DNA from 4 places in the Massilia sp. DWR3-1-1 genome. Region 2 is predicted to be linked to each of the others. Evidence: predicted binding sites of a transcription regulator. Region 2 holds the regulator's gene; each other region holds the start of a gene.

Region 1 (7,429 bases), on a different contig from region 2:
GCCGCCATCGGCACCGTGCTGGCGTTCCAGCTGGCGGCGGTGGCGGGCGACCTGCCGAAGTACCGCGCCGCCATCCGCACCAAGATTGAAAAAGTGCGCGAGGTGACGGAGCGCCCGTTCGCCCGCCTGGAAGCGGAACTCAATTCGGTCTCGCCGTCGATGCCGGCGCCGCTGGCCGTGCCGGGCCTGACGTCGAAACGGGGCACCCTGCAGCAGCAACAGCAACAACAACTGGTCGTCAACCCCTCGCAACCGCTGCCGGTGGAAATCCGCGCCCCGAAAGTGACCACCAAGGACGCCATCATGCGCGTCGTCGCCTACGCCTGGGGACCGGTGGGCGAAGCGGGCATCGTGCTGGTGCTGCTCATTTTCATCCTGCTCGAACACGATTCGCTGCGCGACCGGCTCGTCATGTTCGCCGGCCAGTCGGAGCGGCGGCGCACCATCAAGGCCTTGTCGGATGCCACCGCCGGCATCTCCCGTTTCTTCTTTTCGCAACTGGTGGTCAACGTCACCTTCGGCACCGTGCTCGGTATCGGATTGTGGATTGCCGGCATTCCCCACGCGGCCGTGTTCGGCGCACTGGCGGCGATGCTGCGCTTCGTGCCCTACCTGGGCGTGATGATCGCCGCCGCCGCCATGACCTTGTTCGTCGCCGCCATCGATCCGGGCTGGCAACTGGCGTTTTCCTGCCTGACCCTGTTCCTGATCATCGAGGTGCTGGTGGCGCACGTGGTCGAGCCGAAGGTGTACGGGCGCAGCGCCGGCATGTCGCCCCTGTCGATCATCATTTCGGCGCTGTTCTGGGCCGCTATCTGGGGGCCGATCGGCCTGCTGCTGTCGACCCCGCTGACGCTGTGCCTGGTGGTGGCGGGGCGCCACGTGCGCTCGCTGGAAACCTTCTCGACCCTGCTGGGGCACGCCACCAGCATGAGCGCGGCCGAGCGCATCTACCAGCGCTTCCTGCTGGGCGACACGCGCGCCATCATCGCCGACGCCCGCGCCTACCTGCGCCACTCCAGTTTTGCCCGTTACTGCGACCAGATCCTGCTGCCCGGCCTGGTGCTGGCGGTGAGCGACCACGACCTGGGACAGACCGACGAAGCGCAGGAAAAACAGGTGCGCGCGACGATTGCCGAAGTGGCCGCCACGCTCACGCCCATTTCCAACGCGCCCAACCGGCGCGCGCGCCGGCGTGATGTGTCGCTGCTCGACGCCAACGTGGGCGCCCACCTGCGCCAGATGCGCGAAGCGCGGCTGGGCCGCTGGCAGGGTTCGCTCGACGTGGCCGCCCATTCGGTGGTGCTGTGCGTGGGCCTGCCCTCCGAGCGCGACGACCTGCTCACCGAACTGCTGGTGCGCTCGCTGCGCGAAGTGGGCATCGACGCGCGCAGCGTCACCGCCACCGTCGAGCGCGACGTGCCGGAAAACCGCCGCCCCGACCTGGTGTCGACAATTTTCCTGGCCTATCCCGCCGGCGACGCGCTCGAACAGTGGCTGGCGGCCGCCCGCGAAATGCGCGCCAACCTGCCGCATGCGCTGCTGGCGACGATCCGCCTGCCATTCGACGAAGACACCGCCCACCAGGGCGTCGTCGATGCCCAGGTCGACATGGTGCTGCGCTCGTTCGAAGAGGGCCTGGCCTTCGTCATGCCCGACGAAAAAGCCAGGAAACGGGGCGTCGCGCCGTACTCGATGGCGGCGGCGGCGTGAGCGGGACCCGCGCGCGCACCACGCGCAGTGGCGCGCCGCTGCTGGCGGCGGCGCTGGCACTGCTGTGCGGCGCACCCGCGTGGGCGGCCGCTGGCGCGCCCACCGCCGACATCGGCGCCGGCCAGCGCGTGTTCGCCCGCTGCGCCTCGTGCCACCAGATCGGCGGCACCGCCGGCGCCGCCTTCGGCCCCCAGCTGACCGGCATCGTCGGCCGCCCCGCCGCCTCGACGCGCGACTTCGCCTATTCGCCGGCCATGAAAGGCTCGCGCATCGTCTGGACCGAGGCGCAGCTGGCGGCGTTCATCCGCGATCCCAAGCAGGTGGTGCCGGGCACCAGCATGCGCTTCTGGGGCTTGAGCGACGAGCGGCAGATCGCCAATCTGATCGCTTACCTGCGCTCGGTAAAATAAGATACATCAAGAGCACCTGACAACACCCCCAGGTCAAGGTCAGGCGCGCGTCATCAGGCACGCCGCCGTTCAGGCTGCCTCGTCATCAACAAGGCGACAGCATCTTCATTGCAAGCGATCACGCAACGGTGCAAGCGATTCGGCCGCGGGGGTGATGCACCGCCAGGCCGGGATCGGTGGATCTGTCGGAATTTCTTACAGGCAGCATTGACGCTTGCGATCAGCGGGCGCGCAAGTCATTGATTCGTATAAACACCGTTAATCTGGCATGGAAATTGCTTTATAGTAATTAATGTTGCGCTAGTGCGAATTTTCGATACCCCTACTTATAACGAAGCAAAAAAACCATGAAAAAAATCGTCCATCTCGTTGCAGCCCTGGCCACCCTGCTCGCTTGTGCCAGCGCCCATGCCACGGTCTACAAGCTCGATTTCTCCGCGCCCAGTTTCAGCGCCGGCATCTTCTCGAGTATTGCAGCACCGCAAAACACGCTGGCCGGCTCGATCACGTTCACTGCAGCTTCCGCAGGCGCACCCGTGTCGACGATCGACGCGGTCAACCTGACGATCAACGGCCATGCCTACACCACGGCGGAACTCGGTTGGGGCGCGTACAGTGACGGCTACTACTTCGGTGCGCTGGTGAACGGCGCCGGCACCACCCGTTACACTTCCGATGATTTTTATGTGATTTATTCAAGCGGCTACAAAAACCTGGCCTACGCCGTCTACAACGGATACGACACCTGGATCGCGAATGGATTGACGGCCACCATCACGGAGCAGGCGGCAGCGGTTCCGGAACCGGGCAGCCTGGTGCTGATGGCGGCGGGCGCGTTCGGACTGGGCGCCTTGCGCCGGCGCCGCGCGACCTGACGCAAGGGCGGCCCAGCGTTGGCCGCCTTGACGGCCCGGTCGCAGGTTCGATCGGGCCGTTTGTCATTGGCGAGGCGATCGCGTCCATCGGCTTTTTTGCAGACGGCGTGTCGGCGCGCGCCTGGCAGAGGAAACAGCAGCGTTGCAATCGCAGATGGCGTCGCGCACGGAAAATGAAGCGACGCTTGTAGAGACGGGCGAAACACCGATGTCGTTCGCTGATCCGGATACCCGCCCCATGATAACGGGCGGCCGCGGCATCGTTGGGGACAAGGTACAAACGGCCGTCGATGCCAAACCCCATTTGATGGTCGAGCACGCGCTGACCAACTGCTGTAATTTAATGCCGAAATTTGTGCAGGACGAGTTCCGTTCAGGCGCCACCGAGCAGACGGCGGCCCAGCCTGGCGTCGATGCCGACGGGGCCGTGGCGCCCGACGATGGCGGCGGCACGGCGGGTATCGCGGGCGTTATTGATGAGCACGCTGAGAACGAAGCGCGCGGGCGCCGTCCCCAAGCCGGCCGGATCAGCAGTGGCGACGATATCGGCACTGCCAAAGCCCGCTGCCAGCAAGGCGTCAATGGCAGCGCGGGCCTGCGCCCGATTGGCGAAGACGGCGATCATGGTGTGCACAAGAGGCTCCAGCGTTGTTTAGCATTGTTCGGCGGCAAAGATCGGCCACGACACCATCGTAGCGCGTCGCTCATACGCACACGTTCGGAAAACCACCCCATCGTCTGTAGGAGTTACGGCAGACACAGCAAGGCAGCCACGCCGGCGTCGTGCTAAAATTTTAGCACCCCGACGACCTTGCTGCACCGCCATGCAAATCCGCCCCGACGACCTGAGCGACCCCGCCATTCACGCCTTGCTGGAGGAACACCTGGCAAGCATGCGGGCGCAGTCGCCGCCCGGCAGCGTCCATGCGCTCGACCTGGCGCGCCTGCGCGACGCGTCGATCAGCTTCTGGTCGGCGTGGGAAGGCGCCACCCTGCTCGGCTGCGCCGCCCTGCGCCAGCTTGACGCCTTCCACGGTGAAATCAAATCGATGCGCACGCCTGCCGCCCGGCGCCGCCGCGGCGCCGGCAAGGCGCTGCTGGCCCACCTGATCGCCGAAGCGCAGCGCCGCGGCTATCACCGTCTGAGCCTGGAAACCGGCGCCCAGAGCAGCTTCGCGCCAGCCCGCACCCTGTACGCCAACGCCGGTTTCGTCCCCTGCGCCCCATTCGGCGACTACCTCGACGACCCCAACAGCGCCTTCATGACGCGCACCGTCACCTGATGTGACAGCACGCCAACGGCGGCACCAATCCCCGCGGCGAAGCCTGCATCGACCGGGTCTCCGTCCAAAAATCATCTGGCTCCGCCAGTGATTTTTACCTGACTGGTCCTGCGCCGGTAAGCCGGTGTGGCCCTTTCTACTGGGCAGGACTGGCCCCGCCAGTCCTGCCCAGCACGCGAAACCAAACAAAAGTAGGTTTTCACTTTTGTTTGAGCACTTCATCTGGCTCCGCCAGTGATTTTTACCTGACTGGTCCTGCGCCGGTAAGCCGGGGTGGCCCTTTCTACTGGACAGGACTGGCCCCGCCAGTCCTGTCCAGCACGCGAAACCAGACAAAAGTAGGTTTTCACTTTTGTTTGATTACCTCGCGTATCCTCCCCGCCAACTGCCCCCGCTGATACGGCTTGCTCAGCAGCTGCACCCCCTCGCCCAGCCGGCCGTCGACGATCAGCGCATTGCGCGTATAGCCGGAAGTGAACAGCACCGCCATCGACGGCAGCAGGGCGACGGCGCGGGCGGCCAGTTCGGTGCTGCTGACGGGGCCCGGCATGACGACATCGGAAAACAGCAGGTCGATGCGGCCGCCCGCGCGGGCGCACGCTTCCACGATGGCCAGCCCGGCGGCGCCATCGGCGGCGTCGAGCACGCGGTAGCCCAGTCCCTGCAAGGTGCCCACCACGCTCGCGCGTACCGCCTCGTCGTCCTCGACGACGAGGATGGTGTCGTCGCCGCCGACGATGGCGTCGGGCGCGGGCGCGGCGGCCGGCGCGGGCGCCAGCAGCGAGCGTGGCAGGAAGATCTCGATGGTACTGCCCTGCCCCACCACGCTCGACAGACGGATGTGGCCACCGCTCTGCTTGACGAAGCCATAGGCCATCGACAGCCCCAGCCCGGTGCCCTGGCCGACCGGCTTGGTGGTAAAAAACGGCTCGAAGGCATGCGCGATCACCTCGGCCGTCATGCCGCTGCCGCTGTCGGACACCATCAGCAGCACATAGTCGCCGGGGCCAATGTCGGCCATGGCGCGCGCCTGCGCCATCGACAGCACGGTGTTGCGCAGCTCGATGACGAAAGTGCCGCCGGCCGGCATGGCGTCGCGCGCATTGAGGGCCAGGTTGAGAAACACGTTTTCCAGCTGGCCGGCATCGACGAACACATTCCACGGCGCACCATCGTGACGGTACTCAATGGCGATCTGCTCGCCCAGGGCGCGCTGCAACAGGTCGTCGCGGTCGCGCAGGATGCGCAGCGGCTCGATGGCGGTCGGCTGCAGCGGCTGACGGCGGGCGAAGGCCAGCAATTGCGACGACAGCTTGGCGCCCCGGCCGACGGCGGCGGCGATGCTCTTGAGGCGCTGCTGCAACAGCGCCGGCGTGGGCGCAAACTGCTGCAAGAGCTGGACGTTGCCGTTGATGATCTGCAGCACGTTATTGAAGTCGTGCGCCACCCCGCCCGTCAGCTTGCCCACCGCCTCGAGTTTTTGCGCGTGCGTCAAGGCCAGGCGCGCCTCTTCCAGCGCCAGCGAACGCTCGGCGGCGCTGCGCTCGGCCGCTTTGCGCTCGGAGACGTCGCGGATGAAGGCGCTGACGGCAAACTGGCTGCCTTCCGGAAAGCCCGCCATCGCCAGTTCGGCCGGCAACAAGCGACCCGAGCGGTGCAAGGCGGTCACTTCGATGACGTTGTTGAGCAAGGTGCCCTGCCCACTTTCGATGAAGCGGGCAAACCCGGCCTGGTGGCGTGCGCGCTGGTCGGGCGGGATGATCAGTTCGACCAGCGGGCGGCCGATCGCTTCTGCGCCGCGCCAGCCGAACATCCGCTCGGCGCTGGCGTTCCAGTCGGTGATGACGCCATCGGCGCCGATGGCGACAAAGGCGTCGTGCGAGTGCTGCAGGATGACGTTGAAACGGTGCTGCTGGCGCGCCAGTTGGGCATTGACGAGCCGCATGGCGTTTTCGTTTTCCTTGGTGCGCGTGATGTCGGTATGGGTGCCGATGATGCGCGCGGGACGGCCATCGGCGCCGAAGGTGACGGCCATGCCGCGCCCCAGTATCCAGCGGTAGCTGCCGTCGCTGGCGCGCATGCGGTATTCGCAGGCGTAGGCGGCGAGGCGCTGGTCGACGTAGGCGTCGAGGGTGGCGCGCACGCGCGCATCGTCGTCCGGATGGAGCAGTGCCTGCCAGGCCTGGGTGCTGTTGGGCAGCTCGTGCTCGGCGTAACCGAGCATCGCCTTCCACTGTTTCGAGTAGAGGGCGGCGTCGTTGGCGCGGTCCCAGTCCCAGACGCCGTCGCCGGCCCCTTCCAGTGCATACTTCCAGCGAAACTCGCTCTCGCGCAGTTGCCCCGTCATGGCGGTGGCCAGGTTCAGGGCGCGCCGCTTGCCGCTGCCCAGCGCCAGCACCAGCATCGCCAGCAGGGTCGCCGCGACGCTGCCGCCAAGGGCGATCCAGGCGGCGCCGCTGGACGGGATGCGCGCCTCCAGCTGGGGGGTGGAGTCGATCTCGAGCGTCCAGCGCTGGCCTGCCACGTCGATCCGGCGCAGCGTCGAAAAGCGGGGCCGGAAGGCAGCCGGCGCGCGCGCGCCGGGGTCGGTGCTGTAGAGCCGGGCATCGGCGGTGGTGGCGTCGCCATCGTAGATCGCCAGCGTCACTTCAGCCGAGCGCTCGCCGCCCAGCCCCGCCATCAGGTCGTCCATGCGAAACGGCGCGCCCACCCAGCCGAGCAAGCTGGCGCGCCGCTGCCCGACGGTGGCGACGGCGGCGCCGCGCCGGTAGACGGGGATATACATGACAAAGCCGGACTGGACGTCGCGGCCGTTTTCCTGGATCAGCCGCAGCTTGCCCGACGCCGCCGCCGCGCCGCTGTCGCGCGCCCGTTCCATCGCCGCGCGGCGGGTCGGATCGGTCAGCATGTCGAAGCCCAGCGCGCGCAAATTGAGGCCCGTGAACGGTTCGATATGGGTAATCGACGAGTACAAGGGGCGCTCGCCGGGCGGCTTGATGGCGTAGCCGGCGGCGCCGGCGGCGCGCATGGCGGCGACGTGGGCATCGCGCTCGGCGGCCGGCACCAGGCGCGCCAGCGCCAGCCCCTGGATGCCGGGAAAGCGCTGCTGCAAGCCGATCGCCTCGACGAACAGCTTGAAATCGGCCGG
Region 2 (7,429 bases):
AAAAATGGCTGCCCTCGTTCAAGACGGACAACCGCAGCTACCTGACGGTGGCGCTGGGCTGCACGGGTGGCCAGCACCGCTCGGTGTACATGGCCGAGCGCCTGGCGGCGTATTTCGGCCCCACCGAACGGGTGGTGCTGCGCCACCGCGAGCAGGCGTAGCGCAGGCCCGGTGATTTAGACGCCCAGATCGCGCAAGGGATGGGCGCGCGCCGGCCACGGCGAGGCGAAAAACTGCGCGACCATGGCATCGCTGACGGCGTCGAGGGTGGGCGGATTCCAGCGGGGCGCATTGTCCTTGTCGATCACCAGCGCGCGGATGCCCTCGAGCACTTCGCCATGCTCGAAATTACGCCGCACCAGGATGCGCTCCATGCGCAGGCAGTCGGCGAGGTCCAGTGTGGCTCCCCGATTTAACAATTCCAGCGTCACTTTCAGCAGCAGCGGCGAGCGCTTGCGCATGGCGGCCAGGGCTTTTTGCATGGGCTCACTGTCATCCTTCTCCAGCGAGGCCATGATCGCTTCGATCGTGGGCAAGCTGAAATGGCGGTCGATGGCGGCGCGCTGGTCTGCCAGCGGGGCGACGCCGGCGGTGCTGCGCAGCGGCGCGGCGAAGGCGGCGACGGCCTCGCGCAATTGCGCGCCCGGCGTGCGCTCAATCAGTTCGAGCAGCGCCGGCATGGTGGCCTGGGTGACGAAGGTGTCGGCCAGGCCGCAATACAAGGCGTCGGCGGCGCGCACCGTCAAGCCCGTCAAAGCCAGGTAGTAGCCCAGTCTGCCGGGCGCATGGCTGAGAAAATAACTGCCGCCCACGTCGGGAAACAGGCCGATGTTTACTTCAGGCATGGCCAACTTGCTGCCGTCGGTGACCACCCGCAGGCCCCGCTCGCGGTGCGCTTCCGACACGCCCAGGCCACCGCCCATGACGACGCCGTCCATCAGGGCGATATAGGTTTTCGGGTAAAAGTGGATCAGGTGGTTGAGGCGGTATTCCTCGGTAAAAAAATCTTCCAGCGACGCGCTGCCGCCCGTGGTGGGCAAGGTGCCGACATCGTAAAAATACCGGATGTCGCCGCCCGCGCACAAGGCCTTGTCGGTGCTGCTGCGCAGGACCACGGCGTCGATCGCGGCGTCGTCCTGCCAGGCCAGCAGCGCATCGGTGAGCGCGCGGATCATGTCCAGCGAGAGCGAATTGAGGGTGCGCGGGCGGTCCAGCGTGATGATGCCGGTGCGCACAGCGATGCGGGTCTTGACGAAGTCGGTCATGGCGTGGGGACTGGAATAAAACGCCTATTTTAGCAGTCGCCCCGCGCACAAGCGGCCGCCCCAATGACAAGGGCGCCTTGACGGCGCCCTCATCCGAATTGGTCGGCCTTAAGCGGCAGCGGCCGGGAGTTCTTGCTCGGACAGGTGCTTGATGGCCTGGTGGTCGTGGTCCTGGATCTGGGATTTGTATTTCATGACCTGGCGGTCGAGCTTGTCGATGAGACAGTCGACGGCGGCATACAGGTCGTGCGACAGGGCGTTGACGTTGATGGTCTTGCCCGGCAATCGGAGGTTGATTTCGGCTTTCTGCCGTTTTTCTTTTTCAGTCAGATTATCGACGGTGAGAATGACAGCAATGTCGATCACTTGGTCAAAATGGCGCCGCACGCGTTCCAGTTTGCTCTGTACGTAGTCACGGATGGCTGGGGTCACTTCAAGATGATGTCCGCTGATTGTGAGATTCATACACACTCCTTAGATGATGTCGCTTCCTGTTCATGCATGCCGCATAAAGCGGGACGTAGAGGAACACTGAAAAAACGATCTACAGATTCTTGCGGAGAGCGACAGGTGGAATCTTGAGCGCTTCACGGTATTTGGCCACCGTGCGGCGCGCAATGACCATCCCCTGTTCCCCCAGCATATCTGCGATCTTGCTGTCTGAAAGTGGGTTCTTCGGGTCTTCCGCTCCTGTCAATTGCACGATCAGTGCCCGGATCGCTGTCGACGATGCTTCGCCGCCGGCGTCGGTCGCTACGTGGCTGCCAAAGAAATATTTCAACTCAAACATTCCATGCGGGGTCAGCATGTATTTTTGAGTGGTTACCCGAGAGATAGTGCTCTCGTGTAGGCCCAGTGTATCAGCAATTTCACGCAGCACAAGTGGCCGCATGGCAACTGCGCCGTGCGAGAAGAAATTTCTCTGGCGCTCGACGATGGCCTCGGCCACGCGCAAAATTGTGTCGAAGCGCTGGCGCATATTTTTGATCAGCCACTTCGCTTCCTGCAGCTGCGCGCCCATCTGGCTCTCGCCCTTGCCCTGCTTGAGCAGGTTGGCGTACATGCTGTTCACGCGCAGGCGCGGCATGACGTCGTTGTTCAGGCTCACGGTCCAGCCGCCGCGGCCCTTCTTGACGATGACGTCGGGCACCACGTAGTCGGAGGCGCCGGCGCCGAAGCCGGCGCCCGGGTGCGGATTGCACTGGCGGATTACCGCTTGCGCTTCGCGCAGGTCCTCGTCATCGCAGTCGAGGGCTTTTTTGAGTTTGTTAAATTCGCGCTGGGCGAACCAGGTCAGGTGATTGCAGACGATGTCGAGGGCCATGCGGCGCGTCACCAGCGGCACGCCCGCCATGCGCCGGATCTGGATCGCCAGGCACTCGGCGGCGTTGCGCGCGCCCACGCCGGGCGGGTCAAAACTTTGCAGCAGCGACAAGGCGGTTTTCAGCTCGTCCGGATCGATCTCGAGTTCGGCCGGCATGCGCTCGAGGATGTCGTCGAGCGATTCGGTCAGGTAGCCATTGTCGTCGAGCGCGTCGATCATCAGTTCGACCAGCGCGCGGTCGCGCACTTCGAGCATGGCCAGGCGCATCTGCTCACACAGGTGCTCGCGCAGGCTGGTGGCCGTCGCCTCGATCTGCGGGCGCGAATCCTCGTCGTCGGGCGACTTGTTGCGCGACGCTTCGCTCCAGTCCTCGCCGTCGCCGCTGGTGTCCTGGGCGCTCTCGCCGCCCATGTCGACGTTCTCGCCGCTGTCGGCCGCCGGCGCGTCGGCGCTGGGCGGCGCATCCTGGTTCGACACTTCCGGCGCTTCGGCGTTGCCGCTGGCGCCGACGGCGCCATCGGCCAGCAGGCGTACCGAGTTGTCGAGCGGGTCGTCGAGACGCTCGAGCAGGGGATTGTCGGACAGCAGATGCTCGAGCTCCTGGTGCAGTTCGAGCGTCGACAACTGCAGCAGGCGGATCGACTGCTGCAGCTGCGGCGTGAGCGCCAGGTGCTGCGACGTGCGTAGTTGGAGGGACTGTTTCATGGTTCGTCAGTGGCCTACATGCGGAAGTGTTCGCCCAGATAGACCCGCCGCACCGACTCGTCGGCGATGATGTCATCGGGGCGCCCGGAGGCCAGCACGGCGCCCTGATTGATGATGTAAGCGCGGTCGCAGATGCCCAGCGTTTCGCGCACATTGTGGTCGGTAATGAGCACGCCGATGCCACGCTCCTTCAAAAAGCGCACGATGCGCTGGATCTCGATGACGGCGATCGGGTCGACCCCGGCGAACGGTTCGTCGAGCAGCACGAAACGGGGGTTGGTGGCCAGCGCGCGGGCGATTTCCACGCGCCGCCGCTCGCCGCCCGACAGCGACAAGGCCTGGTTCTCGCGCAGCTTGTCGATCTGCAGGTCGGCCAGGAGGCTGTCGAGGCGCTCGTTGATCTGCGCCTTGGTCAGCGCCTTGCCGTCGACTTTTTGCAGTTCGAGCACGGCGCGGATGTTTTCTTCCACAGTCAGCTTGCGAAATACCGACGCTTCCTGCGGCAGGTAGGACAGCCCCAGCATGGCGCGCCGGTGGATCGGCAGGCTCGAGATGTCGACGCCGCTGATGTCGATCGAGCCGGCGTCGGACGCCACCAGGCCGACGATCATGTAGAACGAGGTGGTCTTGCCGGCGCCGTTGGGGCCCAGCAGGCCCACCACTTCGCCGCACTCGACCTGCAGCGAGACGTCGCGCACGACGAGCCGCTTGCCATAGCTTTTTTGCAGGCCGCGCACGATCAGGGTACTGCCGCAGGATTTCGCTTCCATCATGGCTTTTTCGCCGGTGGCACAGGCGTCGACGGCGCCACGGCGGCGGGCGCTGGCGTTGCCGCCGGCTGCTTCGGCTCGATCACCATGCGCACGCGGCCCGAGCCGGCCTTGCTGGTGCCGCTGACGTCGTTCTCGACCGAATAGACTTCCTTGCGGCTGTCGTAGGACAGGTACGGGCCCTGCACTTCCTGGGTCTTGCGCTTGCCTTCGAGGGTGGTGATTTTCGCCTTCGAGAACATCTTGACGATTTCAAGCTTGTTGTCGTACTCGATGCGCTCGGCCTCGCCCTCGTCCCAGACGTCAGCGCCGTCGCGTTTCTGGCGGAACGTGGCCAGGCCGCCCGGGGCGGCATAGAAGGTGGCGTAGACATAGCCCTCCGGGTCGCTCTTGACGACGGCGCGCCCCGCCTTCATCAGCAGGGTGCCCCGCTGCAGCACGACATTGCCGATCAGGGTGCGGGTCTGGGTGACGTCGTTGCCGGTGGCCGAATCGGCGTCGATGACGGTCGGCTTGCTCGAATCGGCCCGTTCGGCGCAGGCCGTGCCGGCAGCGAAGGTGGTGGCGGCGATCAGCGCGCAGAGCAGCAGGCGAATGTTCATGGTCGGTTCTCGGCTTTCAGTTCGGTAAGGGTTCGGCGGCTCGGTGGAGATCATCAGCGCTTCGGCGGATAGACGATGTGGACCCGGTGGTACAGGTCGACCTGGCTGGCGGCGCGGTCGGCCAGCATGCCGACACCGGTGATGACGGTGGCATCCTGCAGCATTTCAACGGCCAGATCGGTGCGTAGCTTGTCTTCGTCGGTGAGGATGGTGAGCGCCTCGGTTTTCAGGCGCAGGCGCGGGCCGTGCGGCGAGCCGGGACGCAGGACCACGACGTCGCCCTGCATGTCGACGATGTTCCTGACCTGGTCGATGCGGCCGGTGGCGCTCGTCATGGTCATCGGCGGCAGCGGCGGCGACAGGCTTTGCACGACCGGGCGCAGCACGTCGGCGCTGTCGGTGTCGGGATGGTGGGTCAGCTTATCGCCGGCGACGATGTAGCGCGGCTTGCCATCGGCGGTCATCTTGACCACGCTGAAATTCTCGACGATGTAGTCAGGCTCGCTTTTCGACACCTCGCTGCTGGCGAAGTCGCCCCGGTTGATCACCTGGACCAGCCAGAAACTGCCGAGCGCGACCAGCACGGCGGCGCCAATGCTGGCGCCGACCTGCCAGCGGTGCGCCGTGCGTCTGTGCTGGGCGGGCGCCATGTCAGGCGAAATACGGCGCCAGCGCCGCATCGATGGTGTGCTGGGCGCGCATGATCAGGTCGCACACTTCGCGCACCGCGCCGCGCCCGCCGTTGGCGCGGGTGACGTAATGGACGCGGTGCTGCACTTCCGGGTGGCCGCTGGGCACGGCCACGGCAAAGCCCACCTGGCGCAGCAGCGGCAGGTCGATGACGTCGTCGCCGATGTAGCCGCACTGCGCGGCCGACAGGCCCGTCAGCGCCAGCACCTCGGCAAAGGCGATGCGCTTGTCGTGAGTGCCCTGGTAGACGTGGGCGATTTTCAGGTCGGCGGCGCGGCGCACCACCACCGGCGACTTGCGCGCGCTGATGATGGCCACGGCGACGCCGGTTTTCTGCAGCAGCTCGATGCCCAGGCCGTCGAGCACATTGAAGGTCTTGGTCACTTCGCCGTCGGCGCCGTAAGTCAGGCTGCCGTCGGTGAGCACGCCGTCGACGTCGAGAATGAGCAGGCGAACGGCGGCGGCGCGGCGCACGTGATCGAGCATGGTGTCGGTTACAGGGTCGGTCATCAGATTACCTTGGCGCGCGTGAGGTCGTGAATATGCAGGGCGCCAACCAGGCGGTCGTCGGCGTCGACCACCAGCATCTGGTTGATGCGGTGTTGTTCCATGATGGCGACGGCGTCGACGGCGAGCTGCTCGGCGCGCACGCGGCGCGGGTCGGCGTGCATGACGTCGCGGATCATGATTTTCGTGAAATCCTGGACCCGTTCGATCAGGCGGCGCAGGTCGCCGTCGGTGAACACGCCGACCGGGTGGCCGCCGGCGTCGACGATGGCGGTCATGCCCATGCCCTTCTGGGTGATTTCCAGCAGCGCCTGCGACAGGCTGGCGTCCTCGCCCACCGCCGGCACGTCGGCGCCGCTGCGCATGACGTCGCGCACGTGGGTGAGCAGGCGCCGGCCCAGCGCGCCGCCCGGGTGCGAGCGGGCGAAATCTTCTTCGCGAAAGCCGCGCGCGTCGAGCAGCGCCACCGCCAGCGCGTCGCCCAGCGCCAGCGTGACGGTGGTGCTGGCGGTGGGGGCCAGGTTCATCGGGCAGGCTTCCTTGGCCACCGAGACGTCGAGGTGGACATCGGCCATCACGGCCAGCGAGGAGCCGGGTTTGCCCGTCATGGCAATCAGGGGCGCGCCCATGCGCTTGACGATGGGCAGGATGGCCATCAGCTCGGCCGATTCGCCCGAATACGAGATGGCGATGAAGGCGTCCTGCGGGGTCACCATGCCGAGGTCGCCGTGGGCCGCTTCGGCCGGGTGGACGAACATGGCGGGCGTGCCCGTCGAGGCCAGCGTGGCGGCGATCTTGCGGGCGATGTGGCCCGACTTGCCGATGCCCGACACCACCACGCGCCCGCTGCAGGCGAGCAGCAGGTTGACGGCGTGGCCCACGCTGTCGTCCGTCGCCAGGCGCTCGTAGACGGCGCGAATGGCGTCGGCCTCGATCGCCAGCGTCTCGCGTGCCAGCTGCATCGAGCGCTTTGTCAGGTTTTCGTCAAAAGCTTTCAACATTGTTTTTTCATGGGTTACACTCGTTCAGCCAGTATAAACGAATTGAGAAAGCAAAAAACTTGCCAGTCATTTTATATCACCGTCATCGCGCTGCCCCGGAGCGGCCTTAGCATGGCGTCCGGCCTCGAACTGACCCTGTTGTTGCTCGGTAGCGCCGTCCTTGGCGTGGTGTTGTTCCGCATGCTGCACCTGCCACCCATGCTGGGCTACCTGGCGGTGGGCATCCTGATCGGCCCCCATGCACTGGGGCTGGCTGACAACAACGCCTCCACCCACGCACTGGCCGAATTCGGCGTGGTGTTCCTGATGTTTTCCATCGGCCTGGAGTTTTCGCTCTCGCAGCTCAAGGCGATGCGCTCGATCGTGTTCGGCCTGGGGCTGGCGCAGGTGGTGGCGACGATCGCCGCCACCATGCTGTTCGGCCTGCTGCTGGCGACCCTGCTGCCACCGTCGCTGCACGTGAGCTGGCAGGCGGCGTTCGCGCTGGGCGGCGCGCTGGCCATGTCGTCCACCGCCATCGTCTCGAAGATGCTGACCGAGCGGCTCGAACTGGAGAGCCAGCACG
Region 3 (7,429 bases), on a different contig from region 2:
TGCACGGCGACTTCCGCCTCGACAACATGATCTTCCACCCCACCGAGCCGCGCATCCTCGCCGTGCTGGACTGGGAGCTGTCGACCCTGGGCCACCCGCTGGCCGATTTTTCCTACCACTGCATGAGCTGGCACATCGAGCCGGGCCAGTTCCGCGGCATCGCCGGGCTGGACCTGGCTGCCCTCGGCATCCCCGACCAGGCGGCCTACATCGCCGCCTACCAGGCGCGCACGGGCGCCGTGATCCGCCCCGAGGATTTCAATTTTTATCTGGCCTACAACATGTTCCGGCTGGCCGGCATCATGCAGGGCATCATGAAGCGCTATGTCGATGGCACCGCCTCGAGCGCCCAGGCGCTGCAAAACGGCAAGGCTGCGCGGCCGATGGCGGAACTGGGCTGGAAGTATGCCCAGGCCGCGATGGCCTGATGCGATCCACGTTCACCCCATAACGACAAGAGACCCCATGAACTTCGACTACTCCGACCGCTGCCAGGAACTGCGCAGCCGCCTGCTCGCCTTCATGGACGAGCACATCTACCCGAATGAAAAAGCGTTCAAGCAGGAAGTCGACCGCAATGGCGTCGAGCACGGCAACCGCTGGATTCCCACCGAACTGATCGAGCGCCTCAAACCGCTGGCGCGCGAGCAGGGCCTGTGGAACCTGTTCCTGCCGAAATCGGCGCGCGCGCCCGAGGGCCTGTCTAACCTGGACTACGCGCCCCTGTGCGAAATCATGGGCCGGGTGGTGTGGGCGCCGGAAGTGTTCAATTGCGCCGCGCCCGACACGGGCAACATGGAAACCATCGAGCGCTACGGCAGCGAAGATCACAAGACGCGCTGGCTCGAGCCCCTGCTGCGGGGCGAGATCCGCTCCGCTTTTGCCATGACGGAGCCGAACGTGGCCTCGTCCGACGCGACCAATATCGAAACGCGCATCGTGCGCGACGGCGACGACTACCTGATCAACGGCCACAAGTGGTGGATCTCCGGCGCGGGCGACCCGCGCTGCAAGATCTACATCGTCATGGGCAAGACCGATCCCGGCGCCGCCCGCCACCAGCAGCAATCGATGATCCTGGTGCCGGCCGACACCCCCGGCATCACGGTGGTGCGTCCGCTGCCCGTGTTCGGCTACGACGACGCCCCCCACGGCCATTGCGAAATCCTGTTCGAGAACGTGCGCGTGCCCGCCGCCAACCTGCTGCTGGGCGAAGGACGGGGCTTTGAAATCGCCCAGGGCCGGCTGGGACCGGGCCGCATCCACCACTGCATGCGCGCCCTCGGCGTGGCCGAACGGGCCCTCGAGCTGATGTGCAAGCGCCTCAATACGCGCGTCGCCTTCGGCAAGAAGGTGTCGGAGCAAGGGGTCTGGCGCGAGCGCATCGCCGACTGCCGCATCAAGATCGACACGGCGCGCCTGTTGACGCTAAAAACGGCCTCGCTGATGGACACGGTCGGCAACAAGCACGCGCAGGCGGAAATCGCCATGATCAAGGTGCTCGCGCCCAACGTGGCGCAGGAAGTGCTGGACATGGCGATCCAGGCGCACGGCGCGGCCGGCGTCTCGGACGACTTTCCGCTGGCCTCGCAGTGGGCCGGCAACCGCACCTTGCGGCTGGCCGACGGCCCCGACGAGGTGCACCGCAACGCCATCGCCAGGCTCGAACTGGCCAAGTGGACCGCGCTGGGCGAGGACCTGAGCCTGCCCGTCACCCGCAGTTAAGCGCGTCCGCTGGTGTTCATGCGGCCCCCGCCGCCAGCCGCCAGCCCACTGCCGTCTCCGTGAGCAGGTAGAGGGGGCGCCATGTATAGTTGTCGGCGCCGGCCAGCACGGCGGTATTGGTGCCCAGTTTGCCCGCCAGCTTGAGCGTGCACGGTGGCGGCGCCGCGCACTGCGGGTGTTCCCGTTGGCGTTGATCGACTGCCCGGCGCGGTAGACGCGCCCGCTTTTCAGGCGCGCCAGCAGTTCGTCAGCGGGCGGGTCGACCCGCGCCACTTCGTCGGCCGCGTCAAACACGCCCTCGGGTACAGTCTCGCCCACACGGATGCCGGTGAGGCCGCCGAGGACATCGTTGAGGCTCTCCAGGTGCTCCGGCGCAGGCGGGACGCCAATTATTTCCTGTCGGAATTCTTTACATTGAAATTCGGAAATTAATGTTTTCCAAGGCAAGCATTTGATTCTAATGAGAAATTATTTTAGGCATGGAAATTGCTCTTATACCGTTCTACACAATGGGAGTAATACGATGATCACTTTCTTGAAACACACTTGCGCCGTTGCCGCACTGTCCCTCGCCACCGTGACCTGCGCATCCGCAACGCCTGTGTTAACAGTCCAAAACGGCAAGCTCATGGGCGCCACCAATGTACTGGTCAACAATGTATCGTATGACGTCCTGTTCAAGGATGGCTCGTTCAACTCGCTGTTCCCCACCGGCTTTGCCGGCACCCCGTGGGCCACCAGCACCTTTGGGGTGGCGGCATCGGATGCCTTGTCGCTGCAGGTATTCACGGGCGCGTATGACAGCACAAGCGCGTTGACGAATGGCTGCACCAGTACTTCTTACTGCGATATTTTTACGACCTTTATCACAACGTCCTCTGTAGTGGATGGCTTTGACGTTAGCTATTTCCGCAATAATTCCGGCACCGCGACCGACACGGTGCATGCGCTGTCCAATTGGACCAAGTCGATTGATTTGAGCACTTATTCAGCCACGACCTATGCCGTGTGGTCGCTCCACGATACCAGTAACGATCTTCCCGAGCCGGCAACCCCCGTGCTGTTCGGCCTGGGCCTGGCGGCGCTGGCGATCTGGCGTCGCCGCGCTTCCAGCGAAGGCAAGCGCGCAGACATGATTGCAGTTTGATCGAAAACAGACGGTGCTGCAGGCGCTTCAGGGCGCCATGGCCAGCGCCGCCTCGAACGCGGCGACGGGCAGCGGGCAGCCGAACAGGTACCCTTGGAAGTCGCTGCAGCCGATGGCCAGCAGGATGCGGCGCTGTTCTTCCGTCTCGACCCCTTCGGCGATCACCGCCATCTTCATGTTGGCCGCCATCGCGATGATGGTGCGCACGATCGCCTTGTCGCTGTCGTTGGTGGCCAGGTCGCGCACGAACGAGCGGTCGATCTTGATCTGGTCGAGCGGCAGGCGCTTCAGGTATTGCAGGCAGGAATAGCCGGCACCGAAATCGTCGAGCGAGAAACCCACCCCCAGCGCCTTGATCTCGGCAATGATGGCGACGACTTCGTCGACTTTCTTCAGCAACAGGCTCTCGGTAATTTCCAGCTTGAGCAGCGCCGGATCGATGCCGTGGCGCTGCACTGCGGCGCGCACCTGCAGGGCGAAGTCGGGCTGGCGGAACTGGCGCGCACTGACGTTGACCGCCAGCACCAGCGTGCATGTGCGGGCGTCGCCCTGCCACGCCCGGATGCGCGCGCAAGCCTGCTCGAGCACCCAGTGGCCGATCGGCAGGATCAAGCCCGATTCTTCGGCCAGGGGGATGAACTGGTCCGGGCCGACCATGCCGTCCTCCGGATGGTGCCAGCGGATCAGCGCTTCGGCGCCGCGCGGCCGGCCGTGCTGGTCGACCTGCAACTGGTAATGCAATTCGAATTCGTGGCGCTCGATCGCCTCGTAGAGCTGGCTTTCCATCTTCAGCTTTTCATGGGCGCCCAGGTCCATCGCCGGCGAAAAGAAGCGGAAGGCATTGCCGCCATCGGATTTGGCGAAATACATCGAGGTGTCGGCGTTTTTCATCAAATCGTCGATGGTCAGCGCATTGTCCGGGTACAGCGCGATACCGATGCTGGCCGACAAGCGCAGCGTGTGCGCGCCGATCACGAAGGGCTGGCTGAGGCGGTGGTTGAGCTTTTTCGCCACCGCGATCGCGTCCGACAGGATCTCGGCGCCGCGCAGGATCACCACGAACTCATCGCCGCCCAGCCGCGCCACCACGTCGTAGTCGCGGATGCACGATTTCAGCCGCGCGGCCACCTCGATGAGCAGCTCGTCGCCGACCGGGTGGCCGAGGGTGTCGTTGACGTTCTTGAAGCGGTCCAGGTCGAGAAACATCACCGCCAGCTGCTCGCCCATGCGGCGGGCAATCAGGATCGACTGGTCGAGGTAGATCTGCAGGTGCAGCCGGTTCGGCAGGCCCGTGAGCACATCGTGGTGGGCCAGGTGGGCGATGCGCCGCTCCGACTCCTTGTACTCGCTGATGTCGACCGAATTGGTCAAAAAATACTCGATCTCGCCATTGCGGTCGCGCACCACGGAGACGGTCATGAACTTCGGATGGACGCTGCCATCCTTCCGGGTCTGCCACAGCTCGCCCTGCCAGTAACCGTCCGCATTGATGGTGTCCCACATCAGGCGGAAATGCTCCCTGGTATTGCGACTCGATGCCAGCAGCCGGGGATTCCTGCCCAGCACTTCCGCCTTGCTGTAGCCGGTCAGCTTGATGAAGGCAGCATTCACGTCGACGATGTCGTTATTTGCGTCCGTCACCATGATGGCTTCGCCGCTGAAATCGAAGACATGACCGGCCAGGCGCAGCTTGTCACGCTCCTCGCTGCGCTGGATCAGGTTGCGGGCACGGATAATCAGGGTGTCGCGGAAAATCGGCTTGACCAGGTAATCGTCGGCGCCCAGGTCGAGCCCCGTGGTCTGGAATTGTTCGGACGCGTCGGCGCTGACCAGGATCACCGGGATGTCGCACAGGTGGGGCGCCGCGCGCATGCGCCGCAACATGTCGATGCCGCTCATGCCCGGCATCCTGACGTCAACGATCAGCAGCTTCGGGCATTCGGCGCCACCGTCGAGCAGCGCCATGGCGGAGACGCCGCTGGTGGCCGTTTTCAGGCGAAAGTCGGCCTTCAGGGCGGCAATCATCACGTGCAGGTTGGCCGGCAAATCGTCGACCAGCAAAATCAGTGGCTTGTCGCGCTGCATCTCTTGAATAGCGTTTATCATTTTGTGCCACATTCGGCTTGTACCAGCTTCAGGGTCGCCATCGCCTCCGGGTGCGCGAAGTTGTCACAGAAATTGTGCAAGTCGCGCAGCAGTGCGGCATACGGCAGGTCCAGGTGGGAAAATTGTTGTAGGGAATCCATCAACGCATCGGGGATCACTTCCTGGCTGGCAATGAACGGGGCCAGCACTTGCAATAGCTCTTTCAGCGACCGGCTGGCCGGGGCGGTCGCTGGCACCGTGTCGTCCGCGCGGCAATCGGCCAGTTGCTCGCGCATGCGCGCCTGCGTCTCGGCCAGCGATGCCTCGAACGACGCTTGCGAGCGCAGCGGCGCCGTCGTATGCAGTTCGGCCAGCAGGCAACGGCACGCTTCGCTGAGCGCATCGGCGCCCAGGTTGCCGGCGACGCCCTTGACTGCATGGACCAGTTCGATCGCATGCGCGCGGCTGCCGGCCGCCAGCAGCGTGTGCAGACGGTCGATCAGCTCATGGTGACTATCGAGAAAGCCCTGCAGCAGGCGCCGCTGCAAGAGGCGGTCGCCATCGAGGCGTTGCAGGCCCCGCACCAGATCGAGCACCATGGGCGTCACGGCGCGGTGATCGTCGGGTGCGGGCGCCGTGTAGGCGCGCAATACCCGGACGATGTCGTCCGGCTCGACCGGCTTGGCGATGAAATCGATCATGCCCATTGCCGTGCAGCGCTCGCGGTCCTCGCTCATCACGGCGGCGGTCATGGCAACGATATTGAGTGCTTTCCCGCCCGGCAATGCGCGGATCTGCCGGGTCGCCTCGATGCCATTCATGACGGGCATGTGCAGGTCCATCAGCACCAGGTCGTAGTGTTGCTGGCGCAGCAGTTCGACCGCTTCCCCGCCGTGCGAGGCGATGGTCAGGGTGGCGCCCCGCTTGCGGATGATGCTGGCGGCCACTTCCTGGTTCAGTTCATTGTCTTCGACCAGCAGCACGCGCACACCGTCGAAGCGCTGGAGGGCCGGTTCGGCATGCGCCTGCTGGCTGACCTTGCCGTGCAACAGGGCATCGAACAACAGCGACGGGATGATTGGCTTGGTCAGCACGCCGGCGATGCAGGCCGCTTCCGGCTGTTGCAGCAGCGCCGGCTTGTTGTAGGCCGTGATCATCCAGATCGGCAAGGGGCTGCCCGCGCCGCTGGCCTTTTCCCGTTCGCGCAGTTCGGCCGCCACCGCCAGGCCGCTCATGCCGGGCATGTGCCAGTCGAGCATCATCGAATAGAAGGGCAGCCCGGTGCGGTTCGCTTCGGCCAGCAGTGCCAGCGCTGCCGGCCCGCTGTCCGCTTCCACCACCTGCATGCCCCAGGCCTTGAGCAACAGCGCCAGGATGTGGCGCGAATTGGACTGGTCATCGACCACCAGCACCCGCTTGCCGCGCATTTGCTGCAACTGGCGCCCCATGTGGCTGACCTCGCGCAGGTCGGGCGGGGCGAGCCCGGCTTCGATGGTGAAGCCGATATCGGTGCCCTGCCCCGGCGTGCTGTCGAGCATGATGGTGCCGCCCAGCAGCTCGACGAGCTTCTTGACGATGGCCAGCCCCAGCCCGCTGCCGCCGAACTTGCGCGTGGTACTCGAATCGGCCTGCGAGAACGGTTGAAACAGCAGGCCGATCTGCTCGGGCGCGATGCCGACCCCCGTGTCGCGCACGTTAAAGCGCAAGGTCAGCGCCGGCCCGCTCTGGCGCACCACCTGCACGCCGATATGGATATCGCCGTGGTCGGTGAACTTGATGGCGTTGCCGACCAGGTTGTTGAGAATCTGCACGAGGCGGAACGGGTCGCCCATCACCGTGGCCGGGGTGGCCGGATCGATCTCGAGACGCAACTTCAAACCCTTGTCCTCCGCCTGCAGCCCCAGCAGTTCAGCCACTTCCAGCAGCACCGCCTCGACCCGCATGGGAATGCGTTCGATGGCCAGCCGTCCCGCTTCGATGCGGGAAAAATCGAGGATGTCGTTGATGATGCGCACCAGCGCGCGGCCCGAGCGGTGCACCTTGTCGAGCTGTTCGCGCTGCTCCGGCCGCAGGTCCGACTCCATGACGATGCGGGTCAGGCCCAGGATGGCGTTCATCGGGGTGCGGATCTCGTGGCTCATATTGGCCAGGAACTGCGATTTGGCGATCAGGGCGGCCTGCGCCGTTTCCTCGGCCTGCTTGCGGGCGCTGATGTCGGTGCCGATCAGGAGGTAGCCGATGATGGTGTTGTGGGCGTCGCGCAGCGCGGTGACCGACACCACCGCGGGAAAGCGGCTGCCGTCGCGGCGGATATAGGTCAGCTCGTAGATATCCTCGATCCCGCGCGAGGCCTTGAACACGAGCGCCTCGAAGCCGGGGGTGATGGCGGTGCCCAGCTCCTCGCTCAAGGCCCTGGCGCGCGCCACCACTTCGAGGGGGTCGGAGATATCGGCCGGCGTGACCTTGTTCATC
Region 4 (7,429 bases), on a different contig from region 2:
TTCCAGGTCCAGGTGATTGGTCGGTTCATCGAGCAGCAGCAAGTTGGGCCGCTGCCAGACGATCAGGGCCAGCGCCAGGCGCGCCTTTTCGCCGCCCGAGAAGGGCGCGATCGAACTGGTGACCATGGTGCCGGGGAAGTTGAAGCCGCCCAGGAAATTGCGCAGTTCCTGCTCGCGCACGTTGGGAGCGATTTTCGCCAGGTGCCACAGGGGCGATTCGTCGTGGCGCAGCATTTCCACCTGGTGCTGGGCGAAGTAGCCGATCGACAGGCCCTTGCCGGTGGTGGCGTCGCCCGTCAGCGGCGCGATTTCGCCGGCGATGGTCTTGATCAGGGTCGACTTGCCGGCGCCGTTCACGCCCAACAGGCCGATGCGCTGGCCGATCTGCAGCGAAAACTTGATGTTCGAGACGATCGTCTTGGCACCCACCTGGTCGCCGTGGGCGTCGAGGATGGGATAGCCGGCGTTGACGTCTTCCATCACCAGCAGCGGGTTCGGCGCGGCCAGCGGCTCGCGGAACTCGAACGAGAATTCGGCGGCGGCGCGCAGGGGCGCCAGTTCTTCCATCTTCGCCAGCGCCTTCATGCGGCTTTGCGCCTGGCGCGCTTTCGAGGCCTGCGCCTTGAAGCGGTTGACGAAGGACTCCAGGTGGGCGCGCTGGCGCGTCTGCTTTTCCAGCGTGCCGGCGGCCAGGATCATCTGGGCGGCGCGCTGGCGCTCGAAGCTCGAGTAATTGCCGGAATAACGTTTGAGCTTGCGCTCGTCGATGTGGACGATGACGTTGCAGATCTCGTCGAGGAAGTCGCGATCGTGCGAGATGATGATCAAGGTGCCCGGGTAGCGTTTCAACCAGTCTTCCAGCCAGATGATGGCGTCGAGGTCGAGGTGATTGGTCGGTTCATCGAGCAGCAGCAGGTCCGACGGGCACATCAGCGCCTGCGCCAGGTTCAGGCGCATCCGCCAGCCGCCCGAGAAGCTGGCGATCGGCTGCTGCATCTGGTCGAGCGAAAAGCCCAGGCCCAGCAGCAGTTGCTCGCCGCGCGAGTTCACCGTGTAGGCGTCGGCGTCGGCCAGCGCGCTGTAGATCTCGCCGATGGCAATGCCGTTTTCCGTGGTCGGCGCTTCGCCTTCCAGGCGCGCCAGTTCCTCTTCCAGGCGGCGCAGGTTGACGTCGCCATCGATGGCGTAGTCGAGGGCGGCGCGCTCGAGCGGCGGGGTTTCCTGCGCCACGTAAGCCATGCGCCACTTGGCGGGGAAGTCGATCTCGCCCTGGTCCGCATGAATCTCGCCGCGCAGCATGCCGAACAGGCTCGATTTGCCAGCGCCGTTGGCCCCGATCAGGCCGATCTTGTCGCCGGGGTTGAGGGTCACGTCGACGTTTTCGAGCAGCGGCTTGGTGCCGCGCATCAGGCTCACATTGATAAAGCGGATCATGCGGTTCTTTTCTCTTGATTGCGTTGGGAGCGGCTGGCAGCTGCCGGCCGCTCGCGTGGGGTTTATTTACGTAACTGGTCGGCGCTGAGCAAAAACACCATGTCGTCGCCGGCGCTGGTGGTCACCCAGGTCAGGCCCAGGTGGCCGAAGGCCGCTTCGGCGTACTCGCGCTCATTGCCGATTTCGACCATCAGGATGCCGTTCGGCGTGAGGTAGTCGGCCGCGCCTTCGACGATCTTGCGCACCAGGTCCATGCCATCGTCGCCGCCGGCCAGGCCGATCTGCGGCTCGTGCAGGTATTCGGGCGGCAGCGCCGCCATCGATGCCGAGTTCACGTACGGCGGATTGCTGACGATCAGGTCGTATTTTTTGAACGGCACGTTGGCGTACAGGTCGGAGGCGATCGGGTTGACCCGGCCTTCGAGCTTGTAGTCGCGGATGTTCTGTTCGGCCACGGCCAGGGCATCGGTGGAAATGTCGATGGCGTCGACGACGCTGTTGGGGAAGGCGTCGGCCATCATGATGGCCAGGCAGCCCGATCCCGTGCACAGTTCGAGGATATTGTCGACGGCGAAGGCGTCTTCCACCCACGGCGAGAATGATTCGGGAATCAGTTCGGCGATGAAGGAACGCGGCACCAGCACCCGCTCGTCGACATAAAAGGCATAGCTGCCCAGCCAGGCCTGGTGGGTGATGTAGGCGGCCGGCACGCGAGCGACGGCGCGCCGCTCGATCACCGCCAGCACCTGGTGCACTTCTTCGGGCAGCAGTTTGGCGTCGAGAAAGGGATCGAGCTTGTCGAGCGGCAGGTGCAGCGTGTGCAGGATCAGGTAGGCCGCTTCATCGAGGGCGTCGCTGCTGCCGTGGCCGAAAAACAGCTTGGCGGCGTTAAAACGGCTGACGGCATGGCGCAGCAGGTCGCGCGGGGTGGAAAACGGTGTCGTGATCATGGCAGTTCTCGGTCGGGAGCATGGGCCAGCAGCTGTTCCAGCGTGCGCCGGTAGATGTTCTTCAGCGGGTCGATGAAACGCAGCTCGATGTGTTCATCGATCTTGTGGATGCTGGCGTTCGGAGGGCCGCATTCTATCACCTGCGGGCAGATGCGGGCGATGAAGCGGCCGTCGGAGGTGCCGCCCGTGGTCGACAGTTCGGTGCGCACATCGAGTTCGGCGTAGATGGCGGCGGCGACCGCCTCGGACAAGGCGCCCCGTTCGGTGAGGAAGGGCAGGCCGGACAAGGTCCAGTCGATCGTGCAGGCCAGGCCATGGCGGTCGAGGATGGCGTGCACGCGCCGGCGCAGCGCGTCCGGCTCGCTGGCGGTGGAAAAACGAAAATTGAAGTCGAGCGCAAGGCTGCCGGGGATGACGTTGTTGGCGCCCGTGCCGGCGTTGATGGTCGAAATCTGAAACGAGGTCGGCAGGTAGTAGTCGTTGCCGGCGTCCCACTGTTCGGCCACCAGCTCGGCCAGCGCGGGCGCCGCCTGGTGAATCGGGTTGCAGGCCAGCTGCGGATAGGCGATGTGGCCCTGCACGCCCTGTACCAGCAGGTGGCCCGAGAGCGAACCGCGGCGGCCGTTCTTGATGGTGTCGCCCAGCACGGCGTTGGCGGTGGGCTCGCCCACCAGGCAGTAGTCGAGCACCTCTCCCCGTGCCTGCAGGCGCTGGCAGACCACGACGGTGCCGTCGACGGCCGCGCCTTCCTCGTCGCTGGTGATGAGAAAACCGATCGAGCCGCGGTGGTCGGGGTGGCCGGCGACGAACTCCTGGCAGGCCACCACCATGGCCGCGAGTGAGGTTTTCATGTCGGCCGCGCCGCGGCCAAACAATTTGCCATCGCGGATGGTGGGAACGAAGGGCGCCGAGCTCCACTGGCCGGCCGGGCCGGGCGGCACCACGTCGGTATGGCCGGCGAAGACGAACAGGGGCGCCGCGCTGCCGCGCCGCGCCCACAGGTTGGTGACGCCGTTCGAAGCGATGGTTTCGCAGACGAAGCCGAGCGGCTCGAGCAGTTCGATCAGGCGCTGCTGGCAGTGGCCGTCCTGCGGCGTGACGGAGTTGCGGGCGATCAGCTCGACGGCCAGCGCCAGGGTGGCCGACGCGCTCATGCGCCGGGCGCGAACAGCGCGCCGTAGCGCTCGGCCGAAAAGCCCACTTGCAGGGGGCCGGCGCCGGCCAGCACGGGGCGCTTGATGACGGACGGCTGCGCCAGCATCAGCGCCAGCGCGCTGTCGGCGTCGACGACAGCGGCCCTGGCCGCCTCGTCGAGCTTGCGCCAGGTGGTGCCCTTGCGGTTGACCAGCACGTCCCAGTGCGCGTCGGTCAGCCAGGCGGCCACGGTGTCGTGCGCAAGAGGCTGCTTTTTGAAGTCGTGAAACGTGAAGTCAATGCCGTTGTCGGCCAGCCAGGTGCGGGCTTTTTTGACGGTGTCGCAATTGGGGATGCCGTACAGGGTGAGGCTCATGGGCTCGCTCAAGGTGATCGTGCGCGCGCCAGGCGCGCCGGGAGGTCCTGGCGTGGGCGTCGCGGGTGTGTCAGGGGAAATGGGCAGGATACCATAGCCATGCCGCATAGGGCGCCGGCGGCCAGGCGGTAAAAAAGCCCCGGTCGGGGCTTTTCATGTCCTGCTACAAGACCATGCGGTTCAGCCTTGCTTGCGCCGGCCCAGGGCCGCCAGGCCGGCCAAGCCCAGGCCCAGCAGGGCCATGCTGCCCGGCTCCGGCACGGCGCTGCCTTGCACGTCGATTTCACGGTAACCGTTGTAGCCTTCGGTCAGATTGTTATTGAATTCAAAGCGCAAGCTCGTCACGTTGCTGGCGAGATATCCGCTGTCGCTGACAATGTTGGCCCGGGTGTTGGTGTTGCCGATCCCCGCGCCAATGGCGTCGTTAAATACGCTGGCGAGCAGGACGTAGTTGGCAGGGGTGGCCAGGGTGGCGTAGAACACATTGTAGCTCTGGCCGCCGCGGTAAGCATCCCAGCCGGCATACGAGTCGATCGAGCGCAGGTTATATGCACCGTTGAGGAAAAAGGTGATGCTGTTGCCGTTGCCGGTGGCCGCTTCGCCGCTGCCGGGATTGCCTTGCGCGCCGAAGATACCGTTATTAAATGCGACCGTGCCGTTGCTGCCTTCGATGGAAAAATTGCCGGACGCAAGCTTGGTCGCCAGCTGCGTTTGCAGCAAGTCCGTGTTCGACACGACAAAGCCCGTGTTGTTCTGGGTGGTGTTGGTCACGACGACATTGGCGTGAGCGGTCGACATGGCGAAAATGGCGAGCAGGGCAGCGGCGAGTTGTTTCATCTGAGATCCCGGTAAGTAATTGAAAATTTCTTTCTATTGCATAAGCATAATATGTGCCAAGCAACAAAATCAATGACTTATGGAAATATTACATGCCACGTGTAAAGATTATCGACAGCGATTGTCGGGTGGGCCGCTCGCATGCTTGTGCGCCTGGCAGGGCGGGCCCTGCCAGCTCAGGTATTCAAGGTAAATTCCGTGAACGAGGGGCCCCGGTCGAACGCCGCGGCGGGATCGGGCTCCGGCGCCATTTTCGGTCCCTTCTCGGTGCCGTTATTGAGCAGCCAGAGCAGGTTGGTGGCCGAGTCGGCGTTGGCCAGTGCTTCTTCCTGCGTCACCAGGCCCGCGTGCACCAGTTGCAGCAGCGCGCCCTCGAAGGTTTGCGAGCCGGGCGACAGGCTTTTTTCCATCGCGTCCTTGATCTGGCTGATGTCGCCCTTCTCGATCAGGTCGGCGATGTAGCGGGTGTTGACCATCACTTCGACGGCGGCCTGGCGCATGCCGCCGGCGGCGGCGCGCACCAGGCGCTGCGAGACGATGGCATTGACGGCCGACGACAGATCCTGCAGCAGCGCGGCGCGGTTTTCGATGGGATAGAAACTGATGATGCGGTTGAGGGCGTTGTAGCTGTTGTTGGCATGTAAGGTCGCCAGCACCAGGTGGCCCGATTGCGCGTAGGCCAGGGCGGCGGCCATGGTGTCCTTGTCGCGGATCTCGCCGATCAGGATGCAATCGGGCGCCTGGCGCATCGAATTGCGCAGGGCGGTGGCGAAGCTGTCCGCATCGCTGCCGATTTCGCGCTGGTTGACCAGCGATTTCTTGTTCTTGAACAGGTACTCGATGGGGTCTTCGAGCGTGAGGATGTGGCCGGCGCGCAGTTCGTTGCGGTAGTCCAGCATGGCGGCGATGGTGGTCGACTTGCCCGAGCCGGTGGCGCCGACGAGCAGCAGCAGGCCGCGTTTTTCCATGATCAGCTCGGCCAGCACGGGTGGCAGGCCCAGTTCGCCCAAGGGCGGAATATTCGCCGGCACGAAGCGGAACACGGCCGAGATCGAGCCCCGCTGGCGGAATGCCGACAGCCGGAAGCGACCCAGTCGGGGCACCGAGATCCCCATGTTGAGCTCGTTGGTGCGCTCGAGTTCCTCCATCTGCGCGGGGCTGGCGATTTCCGCCAGCAGGGCGATGACGTTGTCGGGCTCGAGCTTTTGCTGATTGATGGGAATCAGGTTGCCATTGATCTTGATGTGCACGGGAGAGTTCACGGCGAAGAACATGTCCGAGGCGTTCTTCTCTTTCATCAGCTGGAACAAGCGGTCCATCGCCATGAGGGGTCTCCTTAGATGCCGCGCAGCAGTTCGTTGATGCCCGTCTTGGCGCGCGTCTTGGCGTCGACCCGCTTGACGATGACGGCGCAGTACAGGCTGTAGCTGCCATCGCTCGACGGCAGGTTGCCCGACACCACGACGGAACCGGCCGGCACCCGGCCATACGTCACTTCGCCGGTGGCGCGGTCGTAGATCTTGGTCGACTGGCCGATGTAGACGCCCATCGAAATGACGGAATTTTCTTCGACGATGACGCCTTCGACGATCTCCGAGCGGGCGCCGATGAAGCAGTTGTCTTCGATGATGGTGGGGTTGGCCTGCATCGGTTCGAGCACGCCGCCGATGCCGACGCCGCCCGACAGGTGGACGTTCTTGCCGATCTGCGCGCACGAACCGACCGTGGCCCAGGTGTCGATCATGGCGCCTTCATCGACGTAGGCGCCGATGTTGACGTAGGACGGCATCAGCACGACGTTCCTGGCGATGAAGCTGCCACGGCGGGCGACGGCCGGCGGCACCACGCGAAAGCCGCCGCGGGCGAAATCCTCGGCCGTGTAGCTGGCGAACTTGGTGGGAACCTTGTCGTAGAACTGCATGGTGCCGTCGCCGGCCATCACGGCGTTGTTCTCGAGGCGGAACGAGAGCAGGACCGCTTTCTTGATCCACTGGTTGACCACCCAGTCGCCGCTGTCTTTTTGCGCCACGCGCATGCTGCCGTCGTCCAGGCCGGCGATGACGTGGCCGACCGCTTCGCGCAGTTCAGCGCTGCCGTTGGCGGGATTGATGTCGGCGCGCTGTTCCCAGGCGGTGTCGATGAGGGTTTGCAGTTGTTGGGTCATGGTCGTCGTCGTTCAAGAAGTGGTGATGGTGGAATGCGAGGGGAGGGAGTTGCAGAACAAAACGATACGCTGGGCCGCTTCGAGGCCTTCGTCGACTTCGGCCACCAGCGCCATGCGCACGCGGCCCTGGCCGGGATTGACGCCGTGGGCGTCGCGCGCCAGGTAGCTGCCGGGCAGCACCGTCACATTGTAGTCGGCGTACAGGCGGCGGGCAAACTCGGTGTCGGACAGGCCGCTGCGGCGCACGTCGGCCCACAGGTAGAAGCCGGCATCGGGCAGTTCGACGTCGAGCACCTGGCGCAGCAGCGGCGTGACCAGGTGGAATTTTTCGCGGTACTTGTTGCGGTTTTCCTGGACGTGCTCTTCGTCGTTCCAGGCGGCGATCGAGGCCGCCTGCACGGGCGGCGCCATGGCGCCACCGCTGTAGGTACGGTAGAGCAGGAATTTTTTCAGCACGGCCGCGTCGCCGGCGACAAAGCCCGAGCGCATGCCCGGCACGTTCGAGCGCTTCGACAGGCTCGAGAACACCACCAG

Evidence for each region. The regulator sigma-54, encoded in region 2, starts transcription at its own class of promoters, with help from an activator protein. The targets are predictions, from matches to a motif close to TGGCANGNAANCTGCTTT.
Region 1: the regulator sigma-54 is predicted to act here: its motif matches at 2,388-2,405, upstream of ACP7EY_RS12560 (PEP-CTERM sorting domain-containing protein).
Region 3: the regulator sigma-54 is predicted to act here: its motif matches at 2,201-2,218, upstream of ACP7EY_RS18615 (PEP-CTERM sorting domain-containing protein).
Region 4: the regulator sigma-54 is predicted to act here: its motif matches at 4,773-4,790, upstream of ACP7EY_RS10565 (PEP-CTERM sorting domain-containing protein).

What each region holds. Positions count from the first base shown of each region.
Region 1 is NZ_JAFCXL010000010.1:97,914-105,342, reverse strand. It holds gene ACP7EY_RS12570 (AI-2E family transporter) at 1-1,713, shown strand, start outside; gene ACP7EY_RS12565 (c-type cytochrome) at 1,710-2,123, shown strand; gene ACP7EY_RS12560 (PEP-CTERM sorting domain-containing protein) at 2,471-2,998, shown strand; gene ACP7EY_RS12555 (hypothetical protein) at 3,372-3,632, opposite strand; gene ACP7EY_RS12550 (GNAT family N-acetyltransferase) at 3,823-4,281, shown strand; gene ACP7EY_RS12545 (CHASE domain-containing protein) at 4,628-7,429, opposite strand, start outside.
Region 2 is NZ_JAFCXL010000005.1:109,800-117,228, reverse strand. It holds gene rapZ (RNase adapter RapZ) at 1-161, shown strand, start outside; gene ACP7EY_RS07085 (enoyl-CoA hydratase/isomerase family protein) at 177-1,265, opposite strand; gene hpf (ribosome hibernation-promoting factor, HPF/YfiA family) at 1,374-1,730, opposite strand; gene ACP7EY_RS07075 (RNA polymerase factor sigma-54) at 1,810-3,294, opposite strand; gene lptB (LPS export ABC transporter ATP-binding protein) at 3,309-4,064, opposite strand; gene lptA (lipopolysaccharide transport periplasmic protein LptA) at 4,064-4,666, opposite strand; gene lptC (LPS export ABC transporter periplasmic protein LptC) at 4,720-5,346, opposite strand; gene ACP7EY_RS07055 (KdsC family phosphatase) at 5,318-5,866, opposite strand; gene ACP7EY_RS07050 (KpsF/GutQ family sugar-phosphate isomerase) at 5,866-6,864, opposite strand; gene ACP7EY_RS07045 (monovalent cation:proton antiporter-2 (CPA2) family protein) at 6,976-7,429, shown strand, end outside.
Region 3 is NZ_JAFCXL010000019.1:31,141-38,569, reverse strand. It holds gene ACP7EY_RS18630 (phosphotransferase family protein) at 1-428, shown strand, start outside; gene ACP7EY_RS18625 (acyl-CoA dehydrogenase family protein) at 466-1,725, shown strand; partial or broken gene ACP7EY_RS18620 (hypothetical protein) at 1,903-2,094, opposite strand; gene ACP7EY_RS18615 (PEP-CTERM sorting domain-containing protein) at 2,249-2,872, shown strand; gene ACP7EY_RS18610 (putative bifunctional diguanylate cyclase/phosphodiesterase) at 2,900-4,978, opposite strand; gene ACP7EY_RS18605 (response regulator) at 4,975-7,429, opposite strand, start outside.
Region 4 is NZ_JAFCXL010000008.1:126,917-134,345, forward strand. It holds gene ACP7EY_RS10545 (ATP-binding cassette domain-containing protein) at 1-1,434, opposite strand, end outside; gene prmB (50S ribosomal protein L3 N(5)-glutamine methyltransferase) at 1,497-2,384, opposite strand; gene dapE (succinyl-diaminopimelate desuccinylase) at 2,381-3,538, opposite strand; gene ACP7EY_RS10560 (ArsC family reductase) at 3,535-3,894, opposite strand; gene ACP7EY_RS10565 (PEP-CTERM sorting domain-containing protein) at 4,075-4,731, opposite strand; gene ACP7EY_RS10570 (PilT/PilU family type 4a pilus ATPase) at 4,908-6,056, opposite strand; gene dapD (2,3,4,5-tetrahydropyridine-2,6-dicarboxylate N-succinyltransferase) at 6,068-6,895, opposite strand; gene dapC (succinyldiaminopimelate transaminase) at 6,908-7,429, opposite strand, start outside.